Regions from separate parts of the Allobosea sp. GW823-FHT01F03 genome, predicted to be linked through region 3. Evidence: predicted binding sites of a transcription regulator. Region 3 holds the regulator's gene; each other region holds the start of a gene.

Region 1 (4,245 bases), 660 kb from region 3:
GGCGAGGAGCAGCTCGGGCGCATCCATCTCGCCGAAGCGCTGTCCTATCGCTCGCGCATCGACCAGGCAGCGCAGGCGGCCTAGGTTCGGGGCGTTCCGGCCGGAGGAGGCCCGCAGATCCATGCCGGGAGGTTAACAAGTTCATTCAAATCACGACTCCATGGCCGCGGCGCTGCGAACCTTTCCTCAATCTCGGCATGCTATGACAGCAACATGGAGCTCTGGCCTGCCCCGCCTGTCCTCATTGCGATCGCGACCTCGCTGCTCGCCGCACTTTGCGGCCTGGCGACGTTCTGGCTGCTGCGCGAGCGCGGCCGCGTCCTGCGGCAGGCGACTTCGATCGCCGGCGATGTCGAGCGCCTGAACGACCGGCTCTGGGAACTCGCCGACAGCGAGGAACGCTATCGCAGCCTGATCGAGGCGCAGGGCGATCTCATCGTCCGCCGCAGCGAGGGGCGGATCGTCTATGCCAATGGCGCCTATGCGGCCTTGCTCGGTCTTGCCGAAGGGCAGGTGGTCGGCAGCCTGCGCATGCCGCAGGTCCGCGTCACGCGGCCGGTTCAGGCGCTGGCCGACGGCGCCCGCGTCTTCGACGAATGCATCGAGACCGCCGACGGCGAGCGCTGGATCGCCTGGGTCGAGACGGTCGTGCCCGTCGCGGTCGGCCAGGCCGTGCTGCAGCGGGTCGGTCGCGACATCAGCGCCCGCATCGCGGGCGAGCGCGCGCTGGAAGAGGCACGCAGCCGGGCGGAGGAAGCCAGCGCCGCCAAATCGCGCTTCCTCGCCACCGTCAGCCATGAGTTCCGTACGCCGCTCAACGGCATTCTCGGCATGGCCGATCTCCTCGGCGACACAAGGCTCGACCCGGAGCAGGCGACCTATGTGCGCGCCCTGCGGACCTCGGGCGAGGCGCTGCTCGGCCTGGTCGACGGCATCCTCGACTTCGCCAAGGTCGAGGCCGGCAAGCTCGAACTCGTCGACGAGCCCTTCGATCTTGCCCTGCTGGTCGAGGACGTCACCGAACTGATGGCGCCGCGTGCCCAGGCCAAGGGTATCGAGGTCTCGGCGCTGCTCGCCGCCGACCTGCCGGCGCTCATCCGCGGCGACGCCGAGCGCCTGCGCCAGATCCTGCTGAATCTGATCGGCAATGCCGTGAAGTTCACCGAACGGGGCGGCGTCGGCATCCGGGCGGAGCGCGACGGCGAGGCGATCCTCGTCGCGGTCGCGGATACCGGGCCGGGCATCCCGGCCGAGCGCCTGGAAAGCATTTTCGAGGAGTTCGAGCAGGTCGAGAGCCCGAATATGTCGACTTCCGGCGGGACCGGCCTCGGCCTCGCGATCGCACGTCGACTCGCGCTGGCGATGGGCGGGGCGATCTCCGTCGAAAGCCCGGCAGGGCAGGGAGCCATCTTCCGGCTTCGCCTGCCGCTTCGGGCCGCTGCCGGAGCGGCTGCTGCCGACCCGGGACTCGACTGGTCGGGCAAGCGCCTGCTGATCGCCAGCGGCACGCCTTTCAGTGCCGGCCATCTCGCCGAGCAGGCGCGGCGCCGCGGCGCGGAGGTGCTGCTGGCCACCGATCGGCATGCGGCGCTCGCCTGCCTGCGGGAGGCGGGTTCGCTGACGGCGCTGCTCGTCGACCGGGCGCTGCCGGGCGGCGATGTCGAAGGCCTGGCGGCGGCGGCAAGGCAGGCCGGCGTCTCCGAGATCGTCATCATGCTCTCGCCGGCCGAGCGGCGCGGCTATGGCTCTCCCTTCGCCGCCGGCTTCACCGGCTTCCTGGTCAAGCCGGTGCGCGGGCGCTCGCTGCAGCAACGCTTTGAGGGAGACAGGCGCCCGGCCGTTTCCGCCGAGGTGGAGAGCGCTGCGCCGCCACCGGCGGTCGGGGCCGGGCTGCACGTGCTGGTGGCCGAGGACAACGAGATCAATGCCCTGCTGGCGACGCGGACGCTGGAGCGCCTTGGTTGCGTGCCGACCTGGGCACGCGATGGCGGAGAGGCGATTCGCCTGGTCGAGGCTGCGCTGGCCGGCCAGCGGCCCGCCTTTGCCCTCGCCTTGCTGGATATCCGCATGCCGGAGCTCGACGGCATCGCCGTGGCGCGGCGCATTCGAGCGGAAGAGCAGGCGCGTGGTGCCGCGCGCCTGCCGCTGCTGGCGGTGACCGCGAACACCTCGCAGGAGGATCGGCGCGCGGCGCTTGCAGGCGGCATGGATGATTGCCTGGCTAAGCCGCTTTCGCGCGACGCCTTGCGGGTCTGGGTGGAAAGGCTTGCCGGCGCGGCAAAGACCGCGACGCGCTCCGCCTGAGGCCGTCCGCCGCGGATCGCCATGCCTGAAGGGGCTCGCCATCTCGCGGCCGATCGGCTATCTCTTGGTCATATCTCTGTCGTAGTTCTGTCGCGATCCCGTAAGACGTTCGGCGCAGTGGTGTCATGCGCCTGGCCGAGGCCTCACAGGGATAAGACCGCAAATGGCGTTCGACGTTCTCCTAGGTCTCAGACAGCCGGCAAAGCAGAAGCTGGGAGCCTTGTCGCAGCGCCCGCGCTTCTCGCCCTTCGGGTTGATGGTCGGCGCCGGGCCGCGCGGCGTCTTCGCCTATCCGGGGCCCGACGCGCTGTCCGGGACGCTCGGGCGCTCCGGCTCGCTCGAGGTTCGTCTGGCCCGCGGCCCGCGCGAGATCTGGCGGGCGCAGCGCCTGCGCTACCGCGTCTTCTATCAGGAGATGTCGGCCAAGCCCGATGTCGTGTCGCGGATGTTCCGGCGCGATGCCGACCGGTTCGATGCCTCCTGCGACCATCTCCTGGTCATCGACCACGCTGCGCGCGGCCGCTTCGGCGGTATCAAGCCCAAGGTCGTCGGCACCTACCGGCTGATGCGCGAGCAGGCCGCCTGGCGGCTCGGCGGCTTCTACAGCCAGTCGGAATTCGACATCGAGCCGATGATCGCGCGCCATCCCGAGCTGCGCTTCCTCGAGCTCGGCCGCTCCTGCGTGCTCAAGCCCTATCGCACCAAGAAGACGGTCGAGCTGCTCTGGCACGGCATCTGGGCCTATGTCCGCCATCACCGCATCGATGCGATGTTCGGCTGCGCCAGCTTCGATGGCACGGACCCGGACCTGCTGGCGCTGCCGCTCTCCTTCCTGCACCACCACGCCACGGCGCAGGGTGAGTGGCGCGTCACTGCCAAGCCGGAGCGCCATGTCGCCATGGACCGGCTGCCGGCCGGCATGGTCGACGCCAAGACGGCGCTGAAAAGCCTGCCGCCGCTGGTGAAGGGCTATCTGCGCCTCGGCGCCCGCTTCGGCTCCGGGGCCGTGATCGACCGGCAGTTCGGCACGACCGACGTGCTGGTGATCGTGCCGGTCGCCGCGATCGACCAGCGCTATCTCGACTATCTCGGCGGCGAGGGCGAGCGCTACGCCGCCTGAGCCTGCGCTATTCGCCGCTCGCGGCGAGGTCGCGCAGCGCCTGCCGGTAGTCCGGATAGCGGAAGGCGTAGCCGAGCTCGCGTTTCAGCAGCGCGTTCGAGACCCGCTTGTTCTCGCCATAGAAGCTCGCCGCCATCGGCGAGAGCTTGCTGGCGTCGAAGGGCGTTTCGGGCGGTGGCGCCAGCTCGGCGAGTTCGGCGGCGAAGCTGATCACGTCCTGCGGCGGCGCCGGCTCGTCATCGGTGACATTGTAGATCGCGCCCTGCTGCGGCTTGTCCAGCGAGGCCAGCAGCACCCCGGCGATGTCGTCGACATGGATGCGGTTGAAGACCTGGCCGGGCTTGACCAGCCGGTTGGCGGTGCCGGCGCGCAATTTGGTGATGGCGTTGCGGTCCGGCCCGTAGATGCCGGAGAGGCGGAAGATCTGCACCGGCTTGCCGCTGCGCTCGCCGAGCGCGAGCCAATCGCGTTCGATTTCGAGGCGCTGGCGCGAGCGCCGGCTGGTCGGACGTGCCTCGGCAGTCTCGTCGATCCACGCTCCGCCATGGTCGCCATAGACGCCGATCGTCGAAAGGTAGCCGATCCAGCGCAGATTGGGCGCAGCCGCAAGCTTGTCGGCCAGCGTCCGCAGCACCGGATCGCCGTCCTCGTCGGGTTGGACCGAGACGAGCACGGCATCGGCTTCCGCCAGCGCGGCGGCCAGCGGCGAAGATACGGCGAAGCCGCCGAAGACGAGCGTGCGCAGGCCCTCCCGACACAGGCTCGCGGCCTTCTCGGCCGAACGCACCGTGCCGGTGACCTCCCATCCCTGCGCCAGTGCG
Region 2 (4,245 bases), 670 kb from region 3:
CGGTCCGGCTGGGGATCTCTACATTTTCCTCTCGATCAAGCCGCACGCCATCTTCCAGCGCGACGGAGCCGACCTGTTCTGTCGCGTGCCGATCGGCCTGACCTCGGCGGCGCTCGGCGGCGAGATCGAGGTGCCGACGCTGAACGGCGAGAAGGCCAGGGTGAAGATCCCGGAGGGGACGCAGACCGGCAAGCAGTTCCGTCTCAAGGGCAAGGGCATGAGCGTGTTGCGCTCGCGCGATTTCGGCGACCTCTACATCCAGGTCCTGGTCGAGACGCCGCAGAAGCTCACCGCCCGTCAGCGCGAATTGCTGCTCGAATTCGAGCGCGAGAGCTCCGGCGCGACCCATCCGGAAAGCGCCGGCTTCTTCGGCCGCGTCAAGGACTTCCTCGGCGGCCTCGGCGGCGCCGCCTGAGGCGCCCTGCTGGTAGCCCCATTCCGGGCCTACGCGTCGCTGTGGCCGGAATGATCTGGACACGAAAAAGCGGGCACCTTTCGGCGCCCGCTTCTTGATCGGGACCTGATGCGATGATCAGGCCTTGTCGATCACTTTCTTGACCGCATCCTTGGCCTTGCCGACGGCTTGCTGGGCCTCGCCCTTGCGCTCCTGCGCGAAGCCCTCGGCCTCGAGGCCGGGCTTGTTCAGCGCCTTGCCGGCGGCCTGCTTGATGTTGCCGGCGGCCTCGTTGGCCATGCCCTTGATCTTGTCGGCGGTGCTGCCCATCGGTCGTTTCCTCGCTCGAACATGTGCCGCCGCAGCGGCGATGCCCAATGAACGGCCGGGCGCGAGGAAGGTTCCCGGCACGCTGCGCGCTACGAGCCGGCTATCGCCCTCAGTGCTTCCGCCGTCGCCTGATCGGCCGGGAAGAAGGTTTCGAGCGCGAGTTCCGACAAGGTGACGTCGACCGGCGTGCCGAACACAGTCGTCGCCGAGATCAAGGAGAGGATGCTGTCGCCGAAGCGCATTTGCAGCGGCACGACCACCGGCGGCTCGCTGTCTTCGCCGGCCTTGCCCTTGCGCGCGGGAGCTTCCGGCGTCGGATAGCTCAACAGCTCCGCCAGCAGTTCGGCGAGCGCCGGGTCGGCGGTGGCGCGAATCTGCTGGCGCAGCCGGGCGATCAGATGGCTGCGCCATTCGGCGAAGTTGACGATCGCCGGTGCGAGGCCGCCGGGATGCAGGCTGAGCCTCAGCACATTGACCGGCGGACGCAGCAGCTCCGCTTCGGTCACGCCTGCGAGCAGCGGCGCCACCGCGGCGTTGGCGGCGAGCAGCGTCCAGTGCCGGTCGACCGCCAGCGCCGGATAGGGCTCGTGCCCCTTCAGCAAAAGGTCGATCGCACTGCGGGCCGCCTGCAGGCCGGGATCCTCGAGCGAGCGTTCGAGATAGACCGGCGCATAGCCGGCTGCGAGCAGGAGCGCGTTGCGCTCACGCAGGGGCACGCCGAGATTTTCGGCGAGGTGCAGGACCATGTCCCGGCTCGGCGCCGAGCGGCCGCTTTCGATGAAGCTGAGATGCTTCTGGGAGATCTCGGCCTCGAGGGCGAGGTCGAGCTGGCTGAGCCGGCGGAGCTGGCGCCAGTCGCGGATGAGATGCCCGACCGTAGGTTTCTGGTGCTGGTTCATGTGGGGCAAGCTAGCGCCGGTCGGACCGGCTTCCAATTACCTCTGGCTTAATCGACCGACCTCCGGGCATCCGTCAGCATGGCCTCCATCAGCAACGGCGCCGCCCGCAACGGCGGCCAAACCGGAGAACAGCCATGGCCTACATCCAGTCCTCCAGCTTCCTGCGCAACGTTCTCGCCCTCGATGCCGCCGCCTGTGCCGCCACCGGCCTGCTGCTCAGTTTCGGAGCCGGAGCGCTTGCCGGCCTGCTCGGCTTCCCGGCCGAGTTCCTGCGCGGCGCCGGGCTCGTGCTGCTGCCCTGCGCCGCGGTGCTCGCCTTCCTCGCCAGTCGGGTGCGTCTGCCGCGGCTCGCCATCCATGCGGTGATCGGCATCAACATCCTCTGGGTCGCCGACAGCATCCTGACCCTGGTCTCCGGCTGGTTTCAGCCGACCGCGCTCGGTATCGCCTTCGTCCTGGCTCAGGCCGCGGTGGTCGCGGTCGTCACCGAGCTGGAGGTGATCGGGCTCAAAAAGTCGACGCCGGTCGAGGTTGAGACCGCTGCCCTCCGGCTTTGAATGCCCCGGCAGAGATCGCCCCGCTTCCGGCGAGCCGGAAGCGGGGCGATCTCGTTTCAGCTGTCACGAAACTGTTGCCCGCACTGACTAGCCGGAGGGTCCGCCGTTCTCTCAAGCCTTGCGGAACAGGACCCGTCCGATGCGCAAACCGCTCGCCTTCGCTGCCCTCGCGACCGTCCTGCTCGGCGGTACGGCTCTGGCAGAACCGATGTTCAACCGTATCGCGACCTTCTCCGTGCCCAGCAATCTCCCCGCCGGCCGCGACCCCAAGCAGAAGACCGTCGCCGAGATCATCGCCGCCAACGAGGCCGGCACGCTGCTCGCCTATACCGATGCCGAGCAGAAGGGCATCGGCCTGATCGACATCGCCGCCGCCAGCGCGCCGAAGCCGGCGGGCTTCGTGTCCGTCGAAGGCGAGCCGACCTCGGTGGTCGTCCTCGGTGACCGGGCCTTCGCCGCGATCGTCACCTCCGGCGACAATTTCAAGGAACCGACCGGGCATCTCGCGACCATCGACCTGAAGACGAAGCAGGTCACGGCGAAATGCGAGCTCGGCGGCCAGCCGGATTCGATCGCGCTGAGCAAGGACAAGCGCAAGATCGTCATCGCCATCGAGAACGAGCGTGACGAGAAACTGGACAAGGGCGCGCTGCCGCAGCTTCCGGCCGGCAACCTCACCCTGATCGGCCTCAAGGACGGCGAAGCTGATTGTGCCTCGAAGCAAATCGTCGACCTCACCGGCATCACCGCCGTCGAGCCAACCGACCCCGAGCCCGAATTCGTCGACGTCAACCAGGACGGGCTCGCCGTGGTGACGCTGCAGGAGAACAACCACCTCGCCATCGTCGACACCGGGACCGGCAAGCTCGTTGCCCATTTCCCGGCCGGTGCGGTCGATCTGAAGAGCATCGACAAGACCCGCGACGGCCAGATCAGCCCGGTCGAGGAGCTGAAAGGGGTGGCGCGCGAGCCCGATGCCGTGCGCTGGCTCGACAATGACCGCTTCGTCACCGCCAATGAGGGCGACTGGAAGGGCGGCTCGCGCGGCTTCACCATCTTCCGCAAGGACGGCACGGTCGAGTTCGATTCCGGCGCACTGGTCGACCATATCGCCATCAGGCTCGGACACTATCCGGAGCGCCGCTCGGCGGCCAAGGGCAGCGAGCCCGAGGGCATCGAGGTCGGAACCTATGGCGAGGACCGGCTGATCTTCGTCGGGCTGGAGCGGGCCTCCCTCGTGCTCGTCTTCAAGGACGAGGGCGCTGGCCGTGCCCCGCGCTATCTCCAGGCGCTGCCGGGCGGGATCGCTCCCGAGGGCCTGCTCGCCATCCCGCAGCGCAACCTCTTCGTCTCGGCCTCCGAGGCCGATCTCGGTGCCAAGGGCGGGCCGCGCTCGGCGGTGACGATCTACGAGCGCAGCGCGGCCCCGGCCGCCTATCCGACCATCCAGTCCGCCGATGTCGGTGGCGTGCCGCTCGGCTGGGGGGCGCTCTCGGGTCTCGCGGCCCATCCGAGCCTGAACGGCCGGCTCTTCGCCGTCACCGACAGCGCCTATTCGCCCTCCCGCATCCTCGAAATCGACGCGACGGCGAAGCCGGCGACGATCACCGGCGCGCTGACGCTCGGCAAGGAAGGCAAGCCCGCGGCCTACGATATCGAGGGCATTGCGACCCGCCCGGCCGGCGGCTTCTGGCTCGCCTCGGAAGGCAATCCCGAGCACAAGGAGAAGCCGACGAAGAACATCCTGCTGCGCGTTTCCGCCAAGGGCGAGGTCGAGGAGGAAATCTTCCTGCCGGAGGCGCTGGAGAAGCAGGCCACGCGCTTCGGCCTCGAGGGCGTTGCCGTCACCGGCACGGGCGCGGACGAAACCGTCTGGCTCGCCGTGCAGCGCGAATGGAAGGATGATCCCAAGGGCAAGGCCAAGATCCTGAGCTACAGGCCCGCCGACAAGAGCTGGGGCGTGCTGCACTATCCGCTGAGCGCGCCGGCTGCCGGCGCCTGGATGGGGCTTTCGGAGCTGACCTATCTCGGCGCGGACCGCTTCGCTGTGATCGAGCGTGACAAC
Region 3 (4,245 bases):
TCGGCGCCCGAATTGGTGAAGAAGACGCGCTCGGCGAAGGTCGCCTCGCAGAGCCGGCGGGCGAGCTTCTCGCCGTCCGGCATCGCGTAGAGATTGGAGGTGTGCCAGATGCGCTGGGCCTGCTCGGTCAGCGCCTTGACCAGATGCGGATGGGCGTGGCCGAGCGCGTTGACGGCGATGCCGGCGCCGAAATCGAGATAGCGCTGGCCATCGGCGGTGATCGCCCAGGCACCTTCGCCGCGCTCGAAGGCGACGGGTGCGCGCGCATAGGTCGGCAGCAGAACGGAGGCATTGGCGGAAACGGAAGCGGAGCTCATGGAGCGAGGTCCTCGCGACGGAACGTAACGGAAAGCGCTGGGCGCCGGGGTGTGAAGCGGTGGTTCGGGGCGCGGCGGCGATCTGCCAGCACGATGCGACCCCGCGGCGACGTTATCGTCGCAGGCCTTTCCCGTTTTCTCGTCGCGCCGTCAGCCGCATCGCTCGAAAGTCCGGATCGCTCAAAACATAAGCGCCGCCCCAAGGGCGGCCGCATTGAGAAGACTATGCAAAAGCGGTCCGGCACTGTCAATTCCGGCCGGGCGCCGCAGCGTTGCCAAATAGACTCACCTGACTGCGGGATCGAAGCTTTGTCTGGGGAAAAGACGATTTCCGATTCGGCGACTCTTGTGGCCGAGTCAAGCCATCTTGTATGGTCGGCCTCGTCAGATACGACATCTCGTGCGGCGTCTCCAGTATCGTCAGTTCCGAGCGTAGCGGTTTCCGTTCTTCGACGGGCGCTGCCGATATCGGATTCCGCCATGATCTTTTCCTATGCGTCGCCGGGCTATGGCGAGGCATGACGAAGACAGGTGAAATCGATGAGCGAAGCTGGAGCCTGGACCGACGAACGCGTCGAACTGCTCAAGAAGCTCTGGAATGACGGACTGAGCGCCAGCCAGATCGCCGGCGAACTCGGCAGCGTCACCCGCAATGCTGTCATCGGCAAGGTCCACCGCCTCGGCCTTTCGGGCCGCGCCAAGAATCCCGGCTCGGCCGCGCCGCGCCCGCGCAAGCCGACGACGCGTCCGCCGGCCCATCCGATGGCGAGCCCTGCCGCCGCGAGCGGCGGCATGACCCGCGGCAACACGGCGCTCGCCCCGCAATTCGTCCCGGAGATCGAGGCGGAACCGGAAGCGGAGCACGTCCCGGCGGCCCCGGCCGAGGAGGTGGTGATCCCGTTCTCCGAGCGTGTCACCATCATGGACCTGCGCGAATATATGTGCCGCTGGCCGATGGGCGACCCGACCTCGCCGGAATTCCGCTTCTGCGGCGGCCGCTCGCTGACCGGCATGCCCTATTGCGGCTATCATGCCCGCATCGCCTACCAGCCGGCGGCCGACCGGCGCCGCGACCGCAGCAAGGTGCGCGCCTGACCCGGCACCCCTGTGTAGAAGAATTGAAGCCGGCCCTCGGGCCGGCTTTTCCATTGGTGGAGAGACGCCGATGCGCACCGCAGAACGTCCCGCGCCCGTCGAATATGCCTGCGCCCTGACGATCCGGGGCGGAGACATCCTGCTCGGACTGAGAGCCCCGCATCGCCGCAACAGACCGTCCTGCTGGGACACGATCGGCGGGCATGTCGAGCCCGACGAGACGATCGAGCAGGCACTGAGACGCGAATTGCAGGAGGAGATCGGTATCGAGCCGACCAGCTTCACGCGCTTGACCACCATCGAGACGACCGAGAGCGACGGCGTCACCCCGGCTCTGTGGCATCTGTTCGCGGTGACCGGCTGGGTGGGCGAAGCCCGGATCAGCAATGACGAGCACAGCGAGATCCGCTGGTTCGACCTCGCCGAGGCCCGCGAGCTGTCGCCGCTCGCCTCGGAAGCCTACCGTCCGGTCTTCGCCCGGCTCGCGGCCAGCTTCGCCGCAGCGCCATGACCAGTTTCGCGATCTATCTGGGGGCCGCGCTGGCCGAGATCGCCGGCTGCTTCTCGTTCTGGGCCTGGCTCAAGCTCGGCAAATCGGCCTGGTGGCTGCTGCCGGGGCTTCTGGCGCTGGCGCTCTTCGCCTGGCTCTTGACGCTGATCGACAGCGCCGCCGCCGGCCGGGCCTTCGCCGCCTATGGCGGGGTCTACATCGTCGCGTCGCTGGGCTGGATGTGGCTGGTCGAGAAGGTGCCGCCGGACCGTTTCGACCTCACGGGCGCAGTCCTTTGCCTCGCCGGCGCAGCGGTGATCGTCGCCGCGCCGCGCTGAGCGTCGAACCTCCAGCCCTCATCCTGAGGAGCGATCGCAGATTGCGCCTCGAAGGATGAGGGCAGACTTGGCGCTCAGCTTCGCGCGAACGTCTCGTCGAAGGCGTAGCCGGCGCCGCGCACGGTGCGCAGCGGGTCCTTGGCGTCGTCGGGGGTGATCGCCTTGCGCAGGCGCCCGACATGGACGTCGACGGTGCGCTCGTCGATATAGACGTCGCGGCCCCAGACGGCGTCGAGCAGTTGGGCCCGCGAATAGACCCGGCCCGGGGCCTGCATCAGGAATTCGAGCAGGCGGAACTCGGTCGGACCGAGATGCAATTCGGCGCCTGCCCGGCGCACCCGCCGCGTCGTCCGGTCGAGCTCGAGATCGCCGGCGGTCAGCATGCCGACGACATGGCCGGGCTTGACCCGGCGCAGCAGCGCCTGGATGCGGGCGATCAGCTCCGGCAGCGAGAACGGCTTGACGACATAATCGTCGGCGCCGGTGGCGAGGCCGCGCACCCGCTCGGTCTCCTCGCCGCGCGCCGTCAGCATGATGATCGGCACCCGCTCCGTGTCGCGCCGGGCGCGCAGGCGCCGGCAGAGCTCGATGCCGGAAAGGCCGGGCAGCATCCAGTCGAGCAGGACGAGGTCAGGGGTATGGTCGCGCAAATGCAGCTCGGCATCGTCGCCGCGCGCGACGGTGTCGACCTCGAAGCCCTCGGCCTCGAGATTATAGCGGAGCAGCAGGGTCAGCGGCTCCTCATCCTCGACGATCAGGATGCGTGCAGGCATGTCGAGCCTCCGCTCAGGCGCCCATCCGCTCAGCCATTGGCCGCGGGCAGGTCGACCAGGATGTTGGTGGTGTCGAGCTTGGGCCGGCTCTCCTCCACCGACTGGCCGGTGATCAGGTAATGGATCGTCTCGGCGATGTTGGTGGTGTGATCGCCGATGCGCTCGACGTTCTTGGCGCAGAACAGAAGATGCGTGCAGAAGGTGATGTTGCGCGGATCTTCCATCATATAGGTCAGGAGCTCGCGGAAGAGCGAGGTGTAGAGCGCGTCGATCTCGTCGTCGCGGCGCCAGACCTCCATCGCCTTCTGCTCGTTGCTGGCGGCATAGGCGTCGAGCACGTCCTTGAGCTGCGCCTGGACCAGACGGCTCATATGCTCGAGCCCGACCACGGCGCGGTGCGGCGGCGAGAACTGGCCGGAGATCGCGACCGCGCGCTTGGCGATGTTCTTGGCGAGGTCGCCGACGCGCTCGATGTCAGCGGCGATGCGGATCGCCGAGATCAGCTCGCGCAGGTCGTTGGCGAGCGGCTGGCGCCGGGCGATGGTCAGCACCGCCTTCTCCTCGACATCGCGCTGGAGATTGTCGAGCCGCTGGTCGGCGGTGATCACCTTCTGGGCCAGCGCCGTGTCGCGGCGCACCAGCGCCACGGTGGAGTCGCCGAGCATGCGCTCGGACATGCCGCCCATCTCGGCCAGGCTGCGGCGCAGCCCTTCGAGGTCGGCATCATAGGAGCGGACGATATGGTCGGACATCGGGGCGAATCCTTCGAGGGCGAGCGGAACGGCAGGGCTCAGCCGAAGCGGCCGGTGACGTAGTCCTGCGTCTGCTTCTTGTTGGGGTTCATGAAGATGGTGTTGGTCGCGTCGAACTCGACGACCTCGCCGAGATACATGAAGGCGGTGTACTGCGAGACGCGCGCCGCCTGCTGCATGTTGTGGGTGACGATGACGATGGTGAAGTCGCTCTTCAGCTGCTCCAGCAGGTCCTCGATCTTGCCGGTCGAGATCGGGTCGAGGGCCGAAGTCGGCTCGTCGAACAGGATCACCTCGGGCTTCTGGGCGATGGTGCGGGCGATGCACAGGCGCTGCTGCTGGCCGCCGGAGAGCCCCATGCCGGAGCTCTTCAGCTTGTCCTTGACCTCGTCCCACAGGGCGGAGCGGCGCAGCGCGCCCTCGACGCGGTCGTCGAGCTCCGATTTCGGCGGCTTCTCGTAGAGGCGGATGCCGAAGGCG

What was found. The regulator PhoB, encoded in region 3, activates phosphate uptake and scavenging genes when phosphate is short. The targets are predictions, from matches to a motif close to TGTCATNNANCTGTCAT.
Region 1: olsB (l-ornithine N(alpha)-acyltransferase) is a predicted target of PhoB. The motif match lies at 2,382-2,398, and genes of this name have one in related genera.
Region 2: AC3RCC_RS25385 (esterase-like activity of phytase family protein) is a predicted target of PhoB. The motif match lies at 2,242-2,258, and genes of this name have one in related genera.

What each region holds. Positions count from the first base shown of each region.
Region 1 covers NZ_CM179505.1:5,318,562-5,322,806, reverse strand. Annotated here, with positions in the region: gene AC3RCC_RS25475 (YifB family Mg chelatase-like AAA ATPase) at 1-84, shown strand, start outside; gene AC3RCC_RS25470 (ATP-binding protein) at 214-2,304, shown strand; gene olsB (l-ornithine N(alpha)-acyltransferase) at 2,561-3,424, shown strand; gene AC3RCC_RS25460 (SDR family oxidoreductase) at 3,432-4,245, opposite strand, start outside.
Region 2 covers NZ_CM179505.1:5,303,573-5,307,817, reverse strand. Annotated here, with positions in the region: gene dnaJ (molecular chaperone DnaJ) at 1-415, shown strand, start outside; gene AC3RCC_RS25400 (CsbD family protein) at 533-724, opposite strand; gene AC3RCC_RS25395 (helix-turn-helix domain-containing protein) at 814-1,623, opposite strand; gene AC3RCC_RS25390 (hypothetical protein) at 1,758-2,180, shown strand; gene AC3RCC_RS25385 (esterase-like activity of phytase family protein) at 2,320-4,245, shown strand, end outside.
Region 3 covers NZ_CM179505.1:278,674-282,918, forward strand. Annotated here, with positions in the region: gene AC3RCC_RS01310 (aspartate aminotransferase family protein) at 1-317, opposite strand, end outside; gene AC3RCC_RS01315 (GcrA family cell cycle regulator) at 858-1,412, shown strand; gene AC3RCC_RS01320 (NUDIX hydrolase) at 1,483-1,923, shown strand; gene AC3RCC_RS01325 (YnfA family protein) at 1,920-2,240, shown strand; gene phoB (phosphate regulon transcriptional regulator PhoB) at 2,315-3,013, opposite strand; gene phoU (phosphate signaling complex protein PhoU) at 3,043-3,765, opposite strand; gene pstB (phosphate ABC transporter ATP-binding protein PstB) at 3,804-4,245, opposite strand, start outside.